One region of the Rhizobium sp. 62_C5_N11_2 genome, then DNA from elsewhere that is predicted to be linked to it. Evidence: predicted binding sites of a transcription regulator. Region 1 holds the regulator's gene; each other region holds the start of a gene.
The links. Region 1 encodes LexA, which represses DNA repair genes until DNA is damaged. Its sites were predicted from a motif close to TGTTCNNNNTGTGTTCNG; they were not measured.

Region 1 (5,521 bases):
GTGCGCCGACAAAGGTCGATTTGCAGGCAGGTCCGCAAGCGGCCAGATCGACGACGGAAGCGCTGCTCGAAGGTCTCTATCGGCTGCGCAGCGGTATCGGCGACCGCATAAGGTCGATCCTGCCCGGCGACACCGGCGCTTTTGCCGCTGCTCTGGTGACGGACGAGCGGCGCGCCATCTCGAATGAGACGACGGAGGCGCTGCGCCAGTCCGGTCTGGCTCATATCATCGCTATCTCCGGCCTCAACATGGCGCTGTCAGCCGGCATCTTCTTCGTCGGTTTCCGCATGCTGCTCAGCCTCTTTCCCGGTGTCGCCCAAGCCTATCCGACCAAGAAGATCGCTGCTGCCGGCGCGCTCATCGCCGTCACGGCCTATTTCCTGATCTCCGGCTTTGCCGTCTCGGCCGAACGCGCCTTCATCATGATGGCGATCATGTTGATTGCCGTCTTCTTCGACCGGCCGTCGATCAGCCTGCGCAATGTCGCTCTCTCGGCGCTCGTCATTCTCGCCATTTCACCGTCCGAGGTCTTGGGTCCGAGCTTCCAGATGTCCTTTGCCGCGACATTGGCGTTGGTATCTGGCTACCAGCTGTGGAAGGACCGGCGCGTCCGCGAAAACGCTTTCCTGAAGCTGCCGGTTTTTCGGCCCGTCGTTACGGTTGCGGGTTTCTTCGGCGGCGTCTTCCTGACCTCGCTGATCGGCGGCTTTTCCACCGCGCTGTTTTCGATCGAGCATTTTCATCGCCTGACTGCCTATGGCCTGCCGGCAAACCTCGCGACGATGCCGATCATCTCCTTCATCATCATGCCGGCCGGGTTGCTGGCGATGCTGCTCATGCCTTTCGGTCTGGACGTTTTGCCTTGGAAGGTCGTCGGATTCGGCCTCGATCTGGTGATCGCGATCGCAAAGACGGTGTCCGGCTGGGGTGGCGACATCGGCATCGGCCGCTTGCCCGCTTGGTATTTCGCGATAGCCGTCGCAGGCTTTCTGCTGCTGACGCTGCTCCGCACCCGGCTGCACCATATCGGCACATCGATCATCGCGGTGTCGACGCTCGTCCTCTTGCTTCTGCCGGTTCCCCGGCCGCCGGATCTGGCGATTTCGGAGGATGGTGGTCTCGTCGCAATCGTCGAGGCGGGGGCCATGGCTTCCAACCGTGAAAGACCGCCGGATTTCATCTTCGACCAGTGGCAGAGAGCGCTGGTCCTGCCGACGCATCACCCGCCGAAGATGCTGGATGGTCCTGCTATCCCGCCGGAGGGAGAAGACCGCCGCGTCAGGCTTTCCCGCGATCAGCAGAACGAAGCAAGGTCGGCGATGCGGGCGGCTGCAGCTGGTGGTGAAGCAAACCGCTTTTCCTGCGTCAAGAAGGCCTGGTGCATATCAAGGCTTGGCAATGGTCACGTGGTTGCTGTCATCGACAATGCCGCCTATCTCGGTCCGGCATGCGACGCGGCCGATATCGTCGTGACGTCGGTCCGCCTGCGCTTCAACAGCTGCCGCTCAGGGGCGACGCTCTTCACCGGCGAAACGCTGCGCAGGACCGGTTCCGTCGAGTTGCGCTTCGCCGACGCCGGCCTGGAGGTCGCAACCGCATTCGATGCATTGTCGCGGCCATGGATGCGGCATCGCGCCTATGACTGGCGCAGCAACAGTTTTGCCGAATCCGGACTGCCTGATGTCAGTGATAGCGGCGAATGAGGCCGACGAGCTTGCCCTGAACCTTGACGCGGTCCGGCCCGAAAATCCGGGTCTCGTAAGCCGGGTTGGCCGCCTCCAGCGCGATCGAGGCGCCTTTGCGGCGGAAGCGTTTGAGTGTCGCTTCTTCGTCATCGACGAGAGCAACGACGATGTCGCCAGGACTTGCGGTGCTGCCGTTGCGAATAATCACGGTGTCGCCGTCGAAGATGCCGGCGTCGATCATCGAATCGCCCTTGACCTCGAGCGCATAATGTTCACCGGAACCGAGCATGTCCGCCGGAACGACGATTTCGTGGGTGTTGTTCTGGATCGCCGAGATCGGAACACCGGCGGCGATACGGCCCATGACCGGCACGGATACCGAGTTGCCGTTGTCGGCGACGGGTTTTGCCGGAGCAGGAGTGGCGACCGGCTGCGGCTTGCCAAGGCTGCCCTCGATGACGCTGGGCGAAAAGCCCCGCCGGGGCTGAATGCTGGGGCTGTAGGCCTCCGGAAGCTTGATAACCTCGAGCGCACGGGCGCGGTTCGGTAGGCGGCGAATGAAGCCACGTTCCTCGAGCGCCGTAATCAGCCGGTGAATCCCGGACTTGGAAGCGAGGTCCAGGGCATCCTTCATTTCGTCGAAAGATGGCGGAACGCCGGATTCCTTCATGCGCTCATGAATGAAAAGGAGAAGCTCCTGTTGTTTGCGCGTGAGCATCGACGTTGTGACCTCGTGATTGAAACAAATCCAGAACAGACACTATATGTTCCATATGTGTTCCGCAAGTAGCTAAATTTCCGTAAAACTTGGCGCCAACTCGTTGAGATTTTTATTTTCATTCGCCGGATTGGGACACATGTCTTGCATTGAGGGGCGCGCCATCGCACATCTCTTGCCGCTTCCAGGAGGGATATCATGAACGAGCGTTCCGCCAAGCCGCACCCGCTGGATCATGTGGTGCTGCCCGTCGTCAATATCGATCTGGCGCGCGAGAGGCTTGGCAAGCTCGGCTTCACCGTTGCCGCCGATGCACGCCATCCCTTCGGAACGGAAAACGCCTGCGTCTTTTTTGCCGACAAGACTTATCTGGAGCCGCTCGGGATTGCGAGTGTCGAGGAGAGCGAGGCCTCAGCGCGGCAAGGCAATGTTTTCACCGCCCGCAACCGGGCCTTCCGCTTCCGCTGCGGCGAGGAGGGGCTTTCGGGGCTTGCTTTCGGTAGTAAGGATGCCGGCATCGATCATCAGAACTTCGTCGGCAACGGATCGAGCGCCGGCGAGATGCTGCAGTTCACCCGGCCGATGACGATGCCGGACGGTTCTGAGAGCGTCGCCGGCTTCAAGCTGGCTTTTGCCGGCGACCTGCGAGCGCCCGATCTCTTCCTTTTCAGCGTCGAACGCGTCAATCCGCTGCCGGCCGACCGCGGCGCGCTGGAGACGCATGCCAATGGCGTCACCGGCATTGCCGAGATCGCGCTCTGCGCGCCTGATGCCGCCGCTTTCGGAGCCTTCGTCGGCCTTGCCGTGGCGCAGGCGGCAGTCGAGAAAACCGGTTTTGGCGTCAATGTTGCTGCTTCGAACGCGAAAATCAGCCTGATGACGCCGGAAGGGCTAGAAGCCTATTTCGAGATCGCCGGCTCATCCGCCGATCGCGGCCTCCGTGGCCGGGCAATCCTCTTCATTGTCGCCGATCTTGCCGTGACAGAAGCGCATTTGGCTGCTAACGGGGTGACATACACGCGCAAGAACAATCGCATTCTGGTGAAGCCCGCGCCCGGGCAGGGCACGCTCTTCGCCTTCGAGGAGACACGATGAGCACTGAGACGAATTCCGAAGTCAAGATCGGCGAAGGCCAAGGCCAGGTGACCTTTTCCAATACCGGCCGCCTGTCGCTAATTGCCGGTCCCTGCCAGATGGAGAGCCGCGACCACGCCTTCATGGTTGCCGGTACGCTGAAAGAGCTTTGCGCAAAGCTCGGCATCGGCCTCGTCTACAAGAGCTCCTTCGACAAGGCGAACCGCACCTCGCTCTCGGCTGAGCGCGGTATCGGGATCGAAAAGGGCATGGAGGTCTTTGCCGACCTCAAGAAGGAGTTCGGCTTTCCTGTCCTGACCGACGTTCATACCGCCGAGCAATGCGCGGAGGTGGCAAAGATCGTCGACGTCCTGCAGATCCCGGCCTTCCTTTGCCGCCAGACCGACCTTCTCATCGCCGCCGCCAAGACCGGCCGCGTCGTCAATGTCAAGAAGGGCCAGTTCCTCGCCCCCTGGGACATGAAGAACGTCCTGAAGAAGCTCAACGCCAGCGGCAATCCGAACGTGCTGCTGTGCGAGCGCGGCGCCTCCTTCGGCTATAATACGCTGGTTTCCGACATGCGCTCGCTGCCGATCATGGCGGCGATGGGCGCGCCCGTTATCTTCGATGCCACCCATTCCGTTGCGCAGCCGGGCGGGCAGGGCGATTCCTCCGGCGGTCAGCGGGAATTCGTGGAAACACTGGCGCGCGCAGCAGTGGCTGCCGGTGTTGCCGGTGTCTTCGTCGAAACCCACCAGGACCCCGACAATGCACCTTCGGACGGCCCGAACATGGTCTATCTCGAGGACATGCCGCGGCTGCTTGAAAAGCTGCTTGCCTTCGATGCGGTCGCCAAGGCTTGACGTTCAACAGCCTGACATGATCGTGCTATAGGCATGTCGCGAAAAAGTGTGCAGCGGTTTTGCGACAACGACATGCGGAAAGCCAAAGACCTAAAGCGTGGCAAGCGAATCTGAAAGATCGCGACGCGCTTTAGGCGAGATCCAAACACTGGTTCGAAGGCTGGAAATTGCAGCATTGTAATTTGCACGCCTTCGACTAAGACAGGTTTCGAACCGACTTATCACCACCCACCGAGCAGGAAGAACCCATGACTGCAATCACCGATATCATCGCCCGCGAGATTCTCGATAGCCGTGGCAACCCCACCGTCGAAGTCGATGTCTATCTCGAAGATGGCAGCATGGGCCGCGCGGCCGTTCCCTCGGGCGCCTCGACGGGCGCGCATGAGGCGGTCGAACTGCGCGACGGCGGCAAGCGCTACCTGGGCAAGGGTGTCGAAAAGGCGGTGGAAGCCGCCAACACCGAGATCTTCGACGCGATCGGCGGCATCGACGCCGAAAACCAGATCCAGATCGACAACATCATGATCGAGCTGGACGGCACGCCGAACAAGTCGCGCCTCGGCGCCAACGCCATCCTCGGCGTGTCGCTCGCCGTCGCCAAGGCTGCTGCCCAGGCGTCCGGCCTGCCGCTCTACCGTTATGTCGGCGGCGCTTCCGCCAGCCTGCTGCCGGTGCCGATGATGAACATCATCAACGGCGGCGCCCACGCCGACAATCCGATCGATTTCCAGGAATTCATGATCCTGCCAGTCGGCGCCGATTCGATCGCCGAAGCCGTGCGCATGGGTTCGGAAGTCTTCCATACGCTGCGCAAGGAACTTGCCGCGCAGGGCCATAACACCAATGTCGGCGACGAAGGCGGTTTCGCACCGGGTCTGAAGAGTGCTTCGGAAGCTCTCGACTTCATCATGAAGTCGGTCGAGAAAGCCGGCTACAAGCCAGGCGAGGACATCTACCTCGGCCTCGACTGCGCCTCGACCGAATTCTTCAAGGACGGCAAATACGTTCTCGAAGGGGAAGGCCGCACGCTGGAATCGGGCGCCATGGCCGAATATCTGGCTGAGCTCGCCGCCAAGTATCCGATCATCTCGATCGAGGACGGCATGGCCGAAGACGATTGGGACGGCTGGAAGACGTTGACCGACCTGACCGGCAAGAAGACCCAGCTCGTCGGCGAC
Region 2 (5,521 bases), 130 kb from region 1:
TCGAGCGCGGCGTGCGGCCGATCGGCGACTGGTCGATATCGATCACCTTATCGATATGCTCGAAGCCGTCGATGCGATCATGATCGGCCGGGTTTTCACGCGCGCCCATGACGCGGCGTGCCGCCGATTTATAGAGCGTCTCGATCAGGAAGGTGGATTTGCCGCCGCCGGAAACGCCGGTCACCGCCGTGAAGACACCGAGCGGGATCGACGCCGTAACGTTCTTCAGATTGTTGCCTCGCGCCCCGACCACCTTGATCTCGCGGCCCTTCTTCGGCTTGCGGCGCTCGTCGGGAACGGGAACGCCGAGTTCGCCGGAGAGATATTTGCCGGTCAGCGAGTTCGGACTGTCCATGATATCCTGCGGCGTACCATGGGCGATAACCTGACCGCCATGAATGCCGGCCGCCGGGCCGATATCGACGACGTCGTCGGCCGACAGGATCGCATCCTCGTCATGTTCGACGACAATGACGGTGTTGCCGATGTCGCGCAGGTGCTTCAGCGTGTCGAGCAGCCGGGCATTGTCGCGCTGATGCAGGCCGATCGACGGTTCGTCGAGCACGTAAAGCACGCCCGTCAGCCCGGAGCCGATCTGCGAGGCGAGCCGGATACGCTGGCTCTCGCCGCCCGACAGCGTGCCGGAATTGCGCGAAAGGCTGAGATATTCCAGTCCGACATCGTTGAGGAAGCGCAGCCGGTCGCGGATCTCCTTGAGGATGCGCACGGCGATCTCGTTCTGCTTGGCATTGAAGCTTGCCGGCAGTGTCTCGAACCAGTCGCGGGCGACGCGGATCGACATACCGGTCACTTCGCCGATATGCAGCGTGTCGATCTTCACCGCCAGGGCCTCTGGCTTCAGGCGGAAGCCGTTGCAGGACGGGCAGGGGGCCGCCGACATGAAGCGCTCGATGTCTTCGCGCGCCCAGGCGGAATCGGTCTCCTTCCAGCGGCGCTCGAGATTGGTGATGATGCCCTCGAAATTCTTCTGGGTCGTATAGGAGCGGGCGCCGTCGGCGTAGTGGAATTCGATCTTGTCGTTGGTGCCATTGAGGATGACGTCCTTGGCCTCGTCGGAAAGATCGTTCCAGCGGGTGCCGAGCTTGAAGCCGTAATGTTTGCCGAGCGCTTCCAGCGTCTGGTTGTAATAGGGCGAGGTCGATTTGGCCCAGGGCGCGATCGCCCCGTCGCGCAGCGTCCGCTCGGGCTCGGGCACGATCAGATCCGGATCGATCTTCTGCTGGGCGCCGAGGCCATCGCAGGTCGGGCAGGCGCCGAACGGGTTGTTGAAGGAGAACAGCCTGGGTTCGATCTCGGGAATGGTGAAGCCAGAGACTGGGCAGGCGAACTTCTCCGAAAACAGCACGCGTTCATGCGTCTCGTTCAGCGACTTGTTGGCGGATCCGCCGGCCGACGTCTCTTCCGGCGGCAACGGCTTGTCGGCGAATTCGGCGACCGCCAGCCCGTCGGCGAGCTTCAGGCAGGTCTCCAGACTGTCCGCCAGCCGCGCCGAGACATCCGAGCGCACGACGATGCGGTCGACGACCACGTCGATGTCGTGCTTGTATTTCTTGTCGAGCACCGGCGCCTCGGCGATCTCGTAGAACTGGCCGTCGACCTTGACGCGCTGGAAGCCCTTCTTCATCAGCTCGGCCAGTTCCTTCTTGTATTCGCCCTTGCGGCCGCGCACGAGCGGCGCAAGAATATAAAGACGGGTGCCTTCGCCGAAATCGAGGATGCGGTCGACCATCTGGCTGACGGTCTGGCTCTCGATCGGCAGGCCGGTCGCCGGCGAATAGGGAACACCGACGCGGGCAAAGAGCAGGCGCATATAGTCGTAGATCTCGGTGACGGTGCCGACCGTCGAGCGCGGGTTGCGCGAGGTGGTCTTCTGCTCGATCGAGATGGCCGGCGACAGTCCGTCGATCTGGTCGACATCCGGCTTCTGCATCATTTCGAGGAACTGGCGGGCATAGGCCGACAGGCTCTCGACATAGCGCCGCTGGCCCTCGGCATAGATCGTGTCGAAGGCGAGCGAGGATTTGCCGGAACCCGACAGCCCGGTCATGACGATCAGCTTGTTACGCGGCAGATCGAGATCGATGCTCTTGAGATTATGCTCGCGCGCGCCGCGGATGGAGATCGTCTTCAGTTCGCTCATCGTCTCTGCTTTGGTTTTCTGGATGACAGCCCTTATTTAGTGATGCCGACGGGCGAGTCGAGGCTGAATATCCGCAAGGGCTCAAGGTTTTCGATTCTGTTGACAGGATCATACGGATAAACTAGAACAAATAAAGAACAAAATTCCTGATGAATGCATGCGGCTTTCTGATGGGATAAACATGTGGATTAAATGCCGCCCATGCGCATCGGCGGTCCGTGATGGTTTAAGGTGCGCCGATCGATTAAACGCCGCCGGGCAGGGCGGCAGGCAGGGTGAGAAGTATGGCTGGTAGCGTGAATAAGGTAATTCTGGTTGGAAACGTCGGTGCAGACCCCGAAATCCGCCGCACTCAGGATGGCCGGCCGATCGCCAATCTTCGTATCGCGACGTCGGAGACCTGGCGCGATCGCAATTCCGGCGAGCGCCGTGAGAAGACCGAATGGCACACTGTCGTCGTCTTCAACGAGGGCCTCTGCAAGGTCGTCGAGCAATATGTGAAGAAGGGCGCCAAGCTCTATATCGAAGGCCAGCTGCAGACCCGCAAGTGGCAGGACCAGCAGGGCCAGGATCGTTACAGCACGGAAGTGGTGCTGCAGGGGTTTGGTTCGACGCTGACGATGCTCGACGGCCGCGGTGAAGGCGGCGGCGCGAGCGGCGGCCGTGGCAGTGCCGCTGGCGGCAACGATTACGGCGACGATTACGGCGCCCCGGCTCCCTCCTCATCGCCGAGCCGCGGCGGTGGCGGCGGTGGCAACTTCTCGCGGGATCTCGACGACGATATCCCGTTCTGATCGATAGCCTTTGCTGGCTTTGTGAAAGAGGTGAGAGAGCATGATGCCTTGGATGGCGTCATGCTCTTTTTCTTTGATTTCGCGGCAGATGCCGCGATTTTCAGTGCGGTGTCGCGCTGATGAGGTTGAGCGCCGATTTTGCCCCGTCGACGACGAATTGTGCGGCAAGGGCGGCGAGGATGACGCCGAGAAGGCGTGTCAGGATGGCCCGGCCAGTGACGCCGAGGAAACGGTCCAGCCTTTCAGCGACGAGCAGCATGAGGAAAGTCAGCAACAGATTGGCGGCAAGGACGCCGATCAGCTGCGCCTTTCCGACGGATGTCGCCAGCGTGCCGGCAAGCAGGATCGTCGCCGAGATCGCGCCCGGGCCGGCGATCAGCGGCAAGGCGAGGGGAAAGACGGCGATATTCTCGATGTGATCCTTGGTGATCGCCACCTCGGTCGCCTTCTCCTTGCGGTCCTGGCGCTTTTCGAACACCATCTCGAAGGCGATCCAGAACAGCAGCAGACCACCCGCGATGCGGAAGGCGCCGATCGAAATCCCGAGCACGCTGAGCACGCCGGCGCCGAACAGAGCGAAGACGGCGAGGATGATGAAGGCGATGGTCGAGCCACGCAGCGCCACCTGCGTGCGCTCACTGCGGCTCATGCCTGTCGTCAGCCCCAGAAAGATCGGTGCGAGCCCCGGCGGATCGATGGTGACGAGAAGCGTCGTGAAGGCGTTGATCAATTGGTCGGCGCTTGCCATCGGCTCTCCGGAACCCCATATGAGTGCGTGGTTTTTATGATTGTGAAGCGGGGATTCCGATTTGGCAAATATCCCGCAGCGGCCCGCGGCGGATTTGTCCGGTCCGGCCGCGCAACTTGCATGTTTTACCGTCTTTAAGCCGCAAAAGCCTGTTCAAAACGCGCTGTGAAATTGGCGCGGGAACAGGCTTTCCGCTATAAATCTTCAAGTGATTCTAGAAGAGATCGTGATCTGTTTTGACTGAGCAAACACCCCCCGGCGGCGGGAAGCTCCCGCCAGGCATCGAGCCCATCTCCATCATGGAGGAAATGCAGCGGTCGTATCTCGATTACGCCATGAGCGTCATCGTCAGCCGCGCGCTGCCCGACGTGCGCGACGGCCTCAAGCCCGTGCACCGGCGCATCCTCTACGGCATGTCCGAGCTCGGCATCGACTGGAACAAGAAATACGTCAAATGCGCCCGCGTCACCGGTGACGTGATGGGTAAATTCCATCCGCACGGCAATTCTGCGATCTATGATGCGCTCGCCCGCATGGCGCAGCCCTGGTCGCTGCGGCTGCCGTTGATCGACGGTCAGGGCAATTTCGGCTCGGTCGATGGTGATCCGCCGGCGGCCGAACGTTATACCGAATGCCGCCTCGAAAAGGCTGCCCACTCGCTGCTCGACGATCTCGACAAGGAAACCGTCGATTTCCGCGACAACTACGACGGCACTCTCTCCGAGCCGGTCGTGGTGCCCGCCAAGTTCCCGAACCTGCTCGTCAACGGCGCCGGCGGCATCGCCGTCGGCATGGCGACCAATATCCCGCCGCACAATCTCTCCGAAGTCATCGACGGCTGCATCGCGCTGATCGACGATCCGGCAATCGAGCTGCCGGAACTGATCCAGATCATTCCCGGCCCCGATTTCCCGACGGGTGCGAAGATCCTCGGCCGTGCCGGCATCCGCTCGGCTTATGAGACCGGCCGCGGCTCCGTCATCATGCGCGGCGTCGCTGCCATCGAGCCGATGCGCGGTGACCGTGAGCAGATCATCATCACCGAGATTCCCTACCAGGTGAACAAGGCGACGATGATCGAGAAGATGGCCGAGCTGGTGCGCGACAAGCGCATCGAGGGCATCTCCGACCTGCGCGATGAATCCGACCGCCAGGGTTATCGCGTCGTCGTCGAGCTGAAGCGCGATGCCAATGCCGAAGTCATCCTCAACCAGCTTTATCGTTATACGCCGCTGCAGACGTCCTTCGGCTGCAACATGGTGGCGCTGAACGGCGGCAAGCCCGAACAGCTGACCCTGCTCGACATGCTGCGCGCTTTCGTCTCGTTCCGCGAAGAAGTTGTTAGCCGGAGAACCAAATTCCTGCTGCGCAAGGCGCGTGATCGCGCCCACGTGTTGGTCGGTCTCGCCATTGCCGTCGCCAATATCGACGAGGTCATCCGCGTCATCCGCCAGGCGCCCGATCCGCAGTCGGCCCGCGAAGAGCTGATGACCCGCCGCTGGCCGGCGGCAGATGTCGAAAGCCTGATCCGTCTGATCGACGATCCGCGCCATCGCATCAATGACGACCTGACCTACAATCTGTCGGAAGAGCAGGCGCGCGCCATCCTCGAACTGCGCCTGGCCCGCCTGACGGCCCTTGGTCGCGACGAAATCGGCGATGAACTCAACAAGATCGGCGAGGAAATCAAGGACTACCTCGATATTCTCTCCTCACGCGTCCGCATCCAGACCATCGTCAAGGACGAACTTCTCGCCGTCCGGGACGAGTTCGGCACGCCGCGCCGCACCGAGATCGTCGATGGCGGCCTTGAAATGG
Region 3 (5,521 bases), 1.1 Mb from region 1:
GCCGTCGGGATTTTCGACCTTGATGACGTCGGCGCCGAGATCGGCGAGCATCTGTCCCGCCCAGGGGCCGGCGAGCACGCGGGCAAGCTCGATCACCCGGATGCCGGCAAGCGGTGGTTTTTTCGTCACGGTCTCTGTCATGTTCCTCCCGGCAATTTCTATGGCGCCAGCGTCACCTCAGATGTATCGGATACAGGCTTTGAAGCAAAGCGGCGCTCGCGCCAGAGGATGTAGAAGCCTGATGCCACGATGATGGCAATGCCGAGCCATTTGACCGCATCCGGAAAGTCGCCGAAGACCAGCCAGGCGAAGATTGTCGCCGAGACGATCTCGAAATATTGCAGCGGCGCCAGCGTCGAGGCCGGTGCTGCGCGATAGGCGTAGACGCCGAGGATGCCGGTGATTGCGGCCATGGCGCCGACGCCGGCGACATAGAACCAGGCGCGGCCTTCCGGCATGACCGGATCGAAGAGGTCGGAGCCGGTTCCCTGACCGAGGAAAAGCAGGAGGACACAGAAGAGCAGGCCCCAGATGCTCATCTGGAACTGCATCGACCAGGGGTCTTCCCTGCGCGAGAGGGCGCGGGTCATCAGCACGAAGATGGCGATGCAGAGCGCGCTGACGACAGGCAGAAGCGCGATGTAGCCGACCTCTTCGAAACTCGGCTGGATGATCAGCATCGCCCCGAAGAAGCCGACGCCGCAGGCGGTATACCGCCGCCAGCCAATCGTCTCCTTCAGGAAGATGCCACCGAGGATCGTCACCATGATTGGCTCGACGAAGAAGATCGCGATCGCGTCTGCGACCGCCATATATTTCAGCGTCGTGACGAAGGAGATCATCGAGACGGTGATGATCGCGCCGCGGATGGCATGGAACAGGCTCTGTCGCCAGGAAAAATCGGCGAAGCTGCGCCGCCATATCACGAGTGGCAGCATGCAGAGCGCCTGGACGATGAAACGGCCGGCGGTGATCTCCCCGGATGGCACGGTCGTGATCGCAAGCTTGGCAAAAATATCGATGAGCGGCGAGACCATCACCGAGAGTACCATCAGCACAAGCCCCATCGTCACGTCGGAGGCGGACGAAACGGGGCGGGCGGAGGAGCTGCTCATGATGAAATCCCTGTACTCAGGATATTGGTCGCTCAGGATCTTGCGACGGCCCTGTCGCACCACTCGCCAAAGGCTGCGATCGCCGCATCCGCGCCGATCTCATTCAGTGTTTCGTGCCGCATGTCCTGATATATCTCACTGCTGATACGGGAGAAGCCTTGGTCTTTCAAATGCTTTGACAGCCAGAGCACCGCTTTTCCACGCTCCGTCGCCGGGTCCACTCCACCGCCGACCAGATGGATCGGCATATCCCGCGGCAGCCGGTCTAGATGGATTTTCTGCGGCGCGCGGAAGGTCAACTCGAAGAGATCGAGCCAGAGAGAGACTGAGGCGTCGAAGCCGCAGAGTGGATCGGCGACATACTTGTCAACTTCATCAGGACGACGCGACAGCCAATCGAACTCGGTGCGGCGGCCGGCAATGGATTTGCCCCAGGTGCCGAAGGTGAGCTTCGGCAGCAGGCCGCTCGGCACGTCAGAGCCCTTCAGCATGCGCTCGGCAAGCAGGATCGCCTGGGCGGCGCGGCCGGCAAGGCCAACGGCGAAATTCGAATTCCAGACGGCGACAGCATCGAAGTCGGCCGGAGCCGTGACGGCTGCATTGAGGGCGATGAGGCCGCCCATCGAATGGCCGAAGAGGATCACCGGCAGGCCGGGATGGCAGGAGGCCGCATGGCCGCGCATGGCGATGACGTCGCCAATCACCCTTTCGACCCCACCACGCCGGGCAAAGCGGCCGATCGGCGCATCGGCTGCCGTCGTCTCGCCGTGGCCGCGATGATCGTGGGCATAGACATGATAGCCGCGCACCGCCATCGCCTCGGCAAAGGAGCGGTATCGTTTCGAATGTTCGGCCAGGCCATGCGATATCAACAGGATGCCGCGTGCCGCAGCTTCGGCCTTAGCATGGTGATAGGCCAGCGACGCCCCAGGCACGACGAGCCTTTGCGTTTCAGAAAACATGTGGATCCTCCCGGCGGCAACAGACCAGATCGCCGGGTAATTGCAACATCGGCGTTTGGTTATCCGATAACAAATTGCAGCCTTGTTGCGATTCAGGGTTGCGATCGTTTGAATTTGATGCTTATTTGTTCCTGTATTGTTCTTTTTGGGGGTTGAAATGAGCAGCATGCAGTTGCGTACTTTGTCGTTCGCTGTGTCGATGGTTATTGCCGGCGCCGCCGTGGCGCAGGAGGCCGGCGGGCGCACCCGCTTCATTCTGGCGGCGAGCTGGCAGCCGGCTTTTTGCCAGACAAACCAGAAGAAGGCCGAATGCGCCAGCCAGACCGGCGAGCGCCCTGACGCGACGAACTTCTCGTTGCACGGGCTCTGGCCGATGCGGCAGGATTATTGTGGTGTGAGCGCCGATCAGAAGACCGCCGACAAGGACGGCGACTGGAACAAGCTGCCGGAGGTCACGCTTGCAGCGGAGACGAAGACGGCGCTTGCCAAGGCGATGCCCGGCACGCAATCCGGCCTGGAACGGCATGAATGGGTGAAGCACGGCACCTGCACGAAGATGAGTGCCGACGACTATTTCGGCGTCGGTGTGCATCTCGTGGGCGCACTCAACGCGTCGGCTGTGCGTGATCTCTTCGCTGCCAATATCGGCAAGCCGGTCAAGGCCGAAGCGATCAAGGCGGCTTTCGACAAGAGCTTTGGACCGGGTGCCGGCGATCGTGTCAAGATGAGCTGCCGGCGGGCCGGCAATGTCAGGATGATCAGCGAGCTGACGATCGGGCTTTCGGAAGCTGCCGGAGCGGCATCGGCGAAAAGTGCCGGGCTTGCCGATCTGATCCAGGGTGCTGGAAAAACGTCGTTCGGCTGCGACGAGGGCGTCGTCGACGCTGCGGGCTTTTGACCGGAAATCCTGAGTAAACCGGGTTTCGGCGTTGCCCGGAGGCGCTGTTTCGCCTACATAGCGGCACAATCAAAGTTTCCCGCCCGGAGCAGCGCAGCATGGCACGTCAGTTCATCTATCATATGTCCGGCCTCAACAAGGCCTATGGCAACAAGAAGATCCTGGAGAATATCCACCTTTCGTTCTACCCGGATGCCAAGATCGGTATCCTCGGTCCGAACGGCGCGGGTAAATCCACCGTACTGCGCATCATCGCGGGCCAGGACAAGGAGTATACCGGCGAAGCCTGGCTCGCCGAAGGTGCGACGGTCGGCTATCTGGAGCAGGAGCCGCATCTCGATCCCAACAAGACGGTGTTCGAGAACGTCATGGAAGGCGTTGCCTCGAAGACCGCTGTCCTCGATCGTTACAACGAATTGATGATGAACTATTCCGATGAGACGGCGGAAGAGGGCGCCAAGCTTCAGGACGTCATCGACAGCCAGAACCTCTGGGATCTGGAAAGCCAGGTCGAGATGGCGATGGAAGCGCTGCGTTGCCCGCCGCGCGACGCCGAAGTCACCAGCCTTTCCGGTGGTGAGCGTCGCCGTGTCGCGCTCTGCCGTCTGCTGCTTTCGCAGCCGGATCTGCTGCTGCTTGACGAACCGACCAACCACCTGGACGCCGAAACCATCGCCTGGCTCGAAAAGCATCTACGCGACTATCCGGGCGCCGTGATGATGATCACCCACGATCGCTACTTCCTGGACAATGTCACCGGATGGATCCTCGAACTCGACCGCGGTCGTGGCATTCCTTACGAAGGCAACTACTCGGCCTACCTGCAGGCGAAAGCCAAGCGCATGCTGCAGGAAAGCCGCGAAGACGCGTCGCGCCAGAAGGCGATCAGCCGCGAACAGGAATGGATCGCTTCCAGCCCGAAGGCCCGTCAGGCCAAGTCCAAGGCCCGTATCAAGTCCTACGAGCAACTGGTGGATGCCGCCGAGAAGCAGCGTCCCGGCGACGCGCAGATCATCATCCCGGTCAGCGAGCGCCTCGGCCAGGTGGTCATCGAGATGGAAGGCATCATCAAGGGCTTCGAGGGCCGCACGCTGATCAACGACCTGTCGATCAAGCTGCCGCCGGGCGGCATTGTCGGCATCATCGGCCCGAACGGCGCCGGCAAGACAACACTGTTCAAGATGATCACCGGCCAGGAAAAGCCGGATGGCGGTTCGATCCGTATCGGCGAGACCGTGCATCTCGGTTATGTCGACCAGAGCCGTGACGCGCTTGCGGCTGACAAGACGGTCTGGGAGGAAATCTCCGGCGGCGCCGAAATCATCAAGCTCGGCAAATTCGACATGAACTCCCGTGCCTATTGCGGCGCCTTCAACTTCAAGGGCGGCGACCAGCAGCAGAAGGTCGGCAATCTCTCCGGCGGTCAGCGCAACCGCGTTCACCTTGCCAAGATGCTGAAGGCCGGCGGCAACGTTCTGCTGCTCGACGAACCGACCAACGACCTCGATACGGAAACGCTGGGTGCGCTGGAAAACGCGCTTGAGAATTTCGCCGGCTGCGCCATCATCATCAGCCACGATCGCATGTTCCTTGACCGTCTGGCGACGCATATCCTCGCTTTCGAAGGCGACGGCCATGTCGAATGGTTCGAAGGTAACTTCGAGGATTATGAACAGGACAAGGTGCGCCGCCTTGGCCCCGACGCCCTTAACCCGGGCAGCCAGGCCCACAAGCGCCTGACGCGCTGATTTATTCCAACTGTTTTCGCTTGCGAGAGCCCCGGTTCGGCCGGGGCTTTTTCATATCTGGCTCTGTCGCAATCTGAGCAGGCAATTTCGTGGAGAGAGCGAATTCTCGCTTGCCACTGCTTTTCAAATCACATAAAGATATCTTTATATCTTGATTGGATCGAAGATGAGCGAACCCTTGAAGCTTGGACTGGATGCGCTGGTGGACGTCTTGAAGGCGGCCGGCGAGCCCACGCGCCTGCGTCTTCTGGCGCTTCTTGACGGCGGCGACCTTACGGTGACCGATCTTACCGAAATTCTCGGCCAATCCCAGCCCCGCATCTCCCGTCACCTGAAGCTGCTCGGCGAGGCCGAACTGATCGAACGCTACCAGGAGGGCGCCTGGGCCTATTTCCGCCTCAAGCAGGACGGCAAGGCCGCCATGCTGGTGCGGGCGCTGCTGAAGCATGTTTCCGAGAACGATCCGACCATCCTTCGCGACGGCGAGCGGCTCTCGCAGGTCAAGCGTCAGCGCGCCGAGCGGGCGCAGGCCTATTTCAGCCGCAACGCGGCCGAGTGGGACGAGCTTCGCCGCCTGCATGCGGCCGACGAAGAGGTCGACGCCGCTGTCATCCGGCTGCTCGGCAGCCAGCCGATCGACTCGCTGCTCGATCTCGGCACCGGCACCGGCCGCATCCTCGAACTCTTGTCCGGGCTCTACCGCCGCGCGACCGGCGTCGATGCCAGCCGCGACATGCTGAGCGTGGCGCGTGCGAATCTCGACAAGTCCCGCATCACCAAGGCCACCGTGCGCCATGC

Region 2: uvrA (excinuclease ABC subunit UvrA) is a predicted target of LexA. The motif match lies at 2,284-2,301, and genes of this name have one in related genera.
Region 3: AB8B31_RS14485 (ribonuclease T2 family protein) is a predicted target of LexA. The motif match lies at 2,204-2,221, and genes of this name have one in related genera.

Annotation. Positions count from the first base shown of each region.
Region 1 is NZ_JBPWPW010000001.1:1,807,976-1,813,496, forward strand. It holds gene AB8B31_RS09200 (ComEC/Rec2 family competence protein) at 1-1,703, shown strand, start outside; gene lexA (transcriptional repressor LexA) at 1,684-2,403, opposite strand; gene AB8B31_RS09210 (VOC family protein) at 2,602-3,498, shown strand; gene kdsA (3-deoxy-8-phosphooctulonate synthase) at 3,495-4,340, shown strand; gene eno (phosphopyruvate hydratase) at 4,589-5,521, shown strand, end outside.
Region 2 is NZ_JBPWPW010000001.1:1,939,801-1,945,321, forward strand. It holds gene uvrA (excinuclease ABC subunit UvrA) at 1-2,161, opposite strand, end outside; gene AB8B31_RS09875 (single-stranded DNA-binding protein) at 2,446-2,955, shown strand; gene AB8B31_RS09880 (MarC family protein) at 3,056-3,703, opposite strand; gene gyrA (DNA gyrase subunit A) at 3,940-5,521, shown strand, end outside.
Region 3 is NZ_JBPWPW010000001.1:2,874,638-2,880,158, reverse strand. It holds gene AB8B31_RS14500 (CaiB/BaiF CoA transferase family protein) at 1-141, opposite strand, end outside; gene AB8B31_RS14495 (DMT family transporter) at 159-1,115, opposite strand; gene AB8B31_RS14490 (alpha/beta fold hydrolase) at 1,148-2,077, opposite strand; gene AB8B31_RS14485 (ribonuclease T2 family protein) at 2,235-2,975, shown strand; gene ettA (energy-dependent translational throttle protein EttA) at 3,074-4,723, shown strand; gene AB8B31_RS14475 (ArsR/SmtB family transcription factor) at 4,890-5,521, shown strand, end outside.